DNA from 2 places in the Nocardia sp. NPDC005745 genome. Region 2 is predicted to be linked to the other one. Evidence: riboswitches for the same ligand, from Rfam matches in the RefSeq annotation. Region 2 holds a riboswitch; the other holds the start of a gene.

Region 1 (2,388 bases), on a different contig from region 2:
GGAAGCGCTCGACCTCCGCTCGGTAGCGCTCCGGTTGGTCGTCGTGCACGAGATGGCCTGCACCGGCGATCAGGGCGTAGTCGGCGCCCGGATGGGCGGCGGCCATCCGCCGCATCTGCCCCGGCGGAGTGATGCTGTGCTCGCCCTCCAGCAGCAGGGCCGGCACCCGCACCGCATGCCACTGCCGCCAGAAGTCGCGCGTTCCCCACTCCTCGGAGATATCGCGGAAGGTGGTGACCGAGCCGTGCAGCCGGTACCCCTCCGGCCCGCGCTCGAAGGAGTTCAGGAAGTACCGTCCGGCGACCGGCCCGAAAAAGGACAGCACGGCCTCGTCGTCGGGGAACGGCTGCGGCCAAGCCTCGATCATCGCCGCCCAGTGCGCGGCGGTGCGGCCGGTGAAGTCCGGTGCGATGTCCTCGATCACCAGCGCCCGGACCCGACCGGGGTGGGTCGCGGCGAACACCCAGCCGTGCAGCGCGCCCATCGAATGGCCGATCACCACCATCGGCTCGCCGATCGCCGCGGTGCCCGCGGCGAGATCCGCGACGAAGGCCTCGGTGGTCAGGTCCCCGGGCGCGGGCCTGCCGTGGCCCGCGGCGTCGAAGCTGTAGACATGACCGTATCCGCGCAGCCAGGCCAGCTGATCGCGCCAGGTGCGCGCGCTGCCCATCAGTCCGTGCAGCAGCAGGATCGGCGCGCCCGCTCCGCCTTCGTCGTGCAACATCGACTCGACAATACGAGGTACCGAGCGTCCGCTCGGCCGCAGCCGCTAGCTTGGACGCATGGCTGTTGTGAAGATCAACGCGATCGAGGTTCCCGAGGGCGCGGGCCCCGAATTGGAGAAGCGGTTCGCCCACCGTGCGCACGCGGTCGAGGGCTCCCCCGGCTTCCTCGGCTTCCAGCTACTCCGCCCCGTCGCCGGCGAGAAGCGGTATTTCGTTGTCACCCAGTGGGATTCGGAAGAATCCTTCGCGGCCTGGCGGGACGGGCCCGCACGCGAGGCGCACGCGGGCGAGCGGCAGAAGCCGGTCTCGACGGGCGCGTCCCTGCTCGAGTTCGAGGTCGTGCTCGACGTCGAGGCCAAGCCCGCGAACTGAGTCCGGCATCCGACGCCGGGCAGGTCCGCCTGCCCGGCGACTCGCCCGACGCCGTGGTACGCCCGTGCCGGACCTGGTTGACGCGGGGGGTGTGCGGGTGTCACAGTTCGAAGGACAAACGCGAGGGTGACGCGGTAATTCCGGTGAGATTCCGGAGCGGTCGCGCCACTGTGTTCCACGCACCGAGTCCGGTGCCGGAAAGCCAGACACCGGCACCGTCGCGCCACCACCGGACGGGACGCGTATCCCAAGGAGGACTCGAATGGCCATCGCGCATACACCCAGCCGGGCAACTGATTCCCTGGCCGCCGTGCTCGTCACGGTCGGTGTCGTTCTTCTCGCATTGCTCACGCTCTACCTGGTCGGCTTCGACCAGGGTGTCATCTCGCGCGGCGGGATGTATCTGCATGAGCTGATGCACGACGGACGCCACCTGCTGGGGCTCCCGTGCCATTGATCGGTTCGCTCCGAACACTGCTGCTTCGCGGCCTGCTGGCCGGCCTCATCGCCGGCCTGCTGGCCGCGACAGTCGGTTACTTCGTCGGCGAACCGAGGGTGGACGCCGCCATCGCGATCGAGGAAGCGGGCTCCGCCGCCGGGCACACCCATGGCGAGCACGCGGAATCGACAGCCGGGCATTCCCACGGCGACGAGGAAGAACCGCTGGTGAGCCGCGGCGGCCAGAAGTTCGGACAGTTCCTCGCCCTCGGGTTGGCCGGGCTCGCGCTCGGCGCCATCTACGCCTCGGTCGCGCATTTCGCGCGGCGCTACACCGCACTGTCCGGCCCACGGCTCGCCCTGGCGCTCGGCGTCGCGGGCTGGGCGGCGATCGTCGCGGTGCCGTTCTTCAAATATCCGGCGAATCCACCGGCGGTGGGTGATCCGGACACCATCAACGAGCGCACCCTGCTGTGGCTGGCCGCGGTCGTACTGGGCCTGGTGGCCGTCGGCGCGGCGGTCGCGGCGTTCACCGCGCTGCGCGCGCAACTTCCCACGTTCCGCATGATCGGCGGTGTCGCGGCGTTCGTCCTGGTGACGGCGCTCGGTTACGTCCTGCTGCCCGGCGTGAACGAGGTGAGCGCGGACTTCCCGGCCACCCTGCTGTGGCAGTTCCGGGTGGCGTCGCTGGCCGAGACCGCGACCCTGTGGGCCTGTCTCGGCCTCGGCTTCGCAGCGCTGACCGAGTTCGCGACCCGCACCGATACTCCGGTACCGGTGGCCGCCGCTACCGCGGGGTGATTCGCGTCCGGAAGCGCTGAGGCAGTGTCGGTCCCATGACCGGCACTGCCTT
Region 2 (2,388 bases):
ATCCCTGCTCGGTCGCCGCGAACCCGTCGAGCTGCTCGGCGAAGTACTGCACCATGTCGTTGCGCTCCGGCTCACCGTGTACCAGCACGTCCAGCCCCAACCGCTCCTGTAGCGCGATGACCTCCGCGATCTCGTCGCGCATCCGGCGGACGTACTCCGCCTGATCGATCTCGCCCTTGCGCAGCGCGGCGCGCGCGAGCCGGATGGCCGAGGTCTGCGGGTAGGAACCGATCGTCGTGGTCGGAAGCGCGGGCAGCCGCAAACGGTCCCGTTGCAGTTCTCGGCGTTGTTCGGCGGGTGCGCGGCGGACAGTGTCGGGCCCGAGCGCGGCCAGCCGGGCCCGCACCCGCGGATCGTTCAGCCGCGGATCGGACCTCCGCGACGCCAGCGCCGCACGCACCTCGGTCAACTCGGCGTCGATCGCTTGCGCACCGTCGCTCAGCGCGGTCGCGAGCAAGCGGACCTCGGTCACCTTCTCCGCGCCGAAGGCCAGCCAGGAGCGCAGCCGCTCGTCCAACCCCGTCTCCGCGGCCAACGTGTAGGGCACGTGCAGCAGCGAGCACGAACTCGAAACAGCCACCTGCGCAGCGGATCCCCGCAACGTATCGAGGGTGGCCACAGCGCGGTCGAGATCGGTGCGCCAGATGTTGCGACCGTCCACGATCCCCGCGACGATCAGCTTCCCGGTCAGCGCGGGTACGTCGGCCACCGCGGCGACATCGGCGCCGGAGGTGAAGTCCAGGGCCACTCCTTCTATACCGGTGCTCGCCAGCGCAGGCAGCGCGGCGTCCGAATGCCCGAAGTAGGTCGCGACGAGGATCGCCGGACGCTCGGCGGCGTCGGCGAGTTCGGCGTAGGTGACCTGCACCAGGCCGATCTCTTCCGCCGTGAGGTCGGTGACCAGCACCGGCTCGTCGATCTGCACCCACTGGGCACCGGCGACGGCGAGCCTGCGCAGCAGTTCCCGGTACAGCGGCAGCAGTTCGATCAGCCGGGCCAGGGCCGAGCCGCCGCTCGCCTTGGCCAGTTTCAGGAAGGTGATCGGGCCGATCACCACCGGTCGCCCCGGCACGCCCAGCTCGAGCGCCTCGCTCAGTTGTGCCAGCAGCTTCTCCGGGTGCAGCGAGAAGGCGGTCTCGGGGCCGATTTCCGGCACCAGGTAGTGGTAGTTGGTGTCGAACCACTTGGTCATCTCCAAGGGCTCCACCGTCTCGGTGCCGCGCGCGGCGGCGAAATACCGATCCAGCGGGTCGGAGATCCCGGCGACCCGGGGCGGCAGCGCGCCCAGCAGTTCCGTGGTGTCGAGCATCTGGTCGTAGTAGGAAAAGGTGCCGACCGGAATCGAGTCGAGGCCCGCGGCTCGCAATTCGGTGAGCTGGGCCCGCCGCAGGTCGCGCGCCACGGCGTGCAACCGGCCTGCGTCGATCTCGCCTGCCCAATAGGCTTCGGTGGCCCGCTTCAGTTCCCGCCGGGGCCCTACTCGCGGAAGCCCGAGAACCGTCGCGGTGAACGGCTTCTGCTGTGCAACAGTCACGATGTTTCTCCATTGCTGTGGACGAAAGCCATCGCCGTACGGGCAGGCGGAGAACCTTGCGACATGCCGGTGAAATCCCGGCCGAGGAGCCCGACACGTCAGCTGGTGATCCGCACGCCCAATCCACGAGGCGGTGGCCGCCGGGTACGGCGTACCCGGCACGACTGGCAGGTCTTCGGACTCGCGGGCACCGGCCGTGCGGGCCGGCGTACGCCGGAGTGCTCCCGATGGCCGACCTACTGGCCGTCGCTTCCCGGGTCGCGGAGCCTTCCGGCTCGGTGAAACCCAGTGCCTGGTGACGGCGGTCGTTCCTGCATACCGCTGCGGGACAGTCCCGGATTCCCACCGGGTTCCCTCTCGCCCGCCGTAACGTCGCCGCACGGGCGGGCTCGACTCCGTCGCGCGACGTCGGGGCTCCATCTCGTCGTGCTGCGGTGAACCAGCTGCACTCTCAGCATAGGACGCGGTGCGGCCGCCAGGAACGACCGACCCGAGATCGGGAGCCGCTGCCGCGGCCACCTGCGGTCGGAGAGGAGCCGCACCGGTCGGCCCCGCGGACGCGAAGTTGTCCGGTGGCGCGCCGCGAGCGACCTCACATCGGATATTTGCCCGAGACGATCGCCGCGCACCGATTCGGCGCCGGCTTGCGTTCCGGCTATCGGCAGGACCGGGCACGCCGAATTCGTATCGACCGTTCCCGGAATCCCCGGGTCGTGCGCGGAATCGAATCGGCTCTTCGCCGATACCCGGCGGCGGCTACCGGAGATCCGCACTCCCGAACTCGTCGTCCGCGTGGTTCGCCTCGTGTGCGGCCGCGGCCGCGTGTCGAGGTCTCGGGGCCGAGCCCGGCCGTC

What was found. Region 2 has a riboswitch for cobalamin ahead of metE (5-methyltetrahydropteroyltriglutamate--homocysteine S-methyltransferase). Riboswitches for the same ligand answer to the same signal wherever they lie in the genome.
Region 1: it holds a riboswitch for cobalamin, as region 2 does, so the genes downstream of both, ABZ420_RS25705 (CbtB-domain containing protein) here and metE (5-methyltetrahydropteroyltriglutamate--homocysteine S-methyltransferase) in region 2, are expected to answer to the same signal.

Annotation. Positions count from the first base shown of each region.
Region 1 is NZ_JBEXYF010000028.1:4,135-6,522, forward strand. It holds gene ABZ420_RS25695 (alpha/beta hydrolase) at 1-724, opposite strand, end outside; gene mhuD (mycobilin-forming heme oxygenase MhuD) at 783-1,097, shown strand; cobalamin riboswitch at 1,178-1,330, shown strand; gene ABZ420_RS25705 (CbtB-domain containing protein) at 1,360-1,554, shown strand; gene ABZ420_RS25710 (CbtA family protein) at 1,545-2,336, shown strand; gene ABZ420_RS25715 (hypothetical protein) at 2,372-2,388, shown strand, end outside.
Region 2 is NZ_JBEXYF010000001.1:540,013-542,400, reverse strand. It holds gene metE (5-methyltetrahydropteroyltriglutamate--homocysteine S-methyltransferase) at 1-1,537, opposite strand, end outside; cobalamin riboswitch at 1,704-1,892, opposite strand.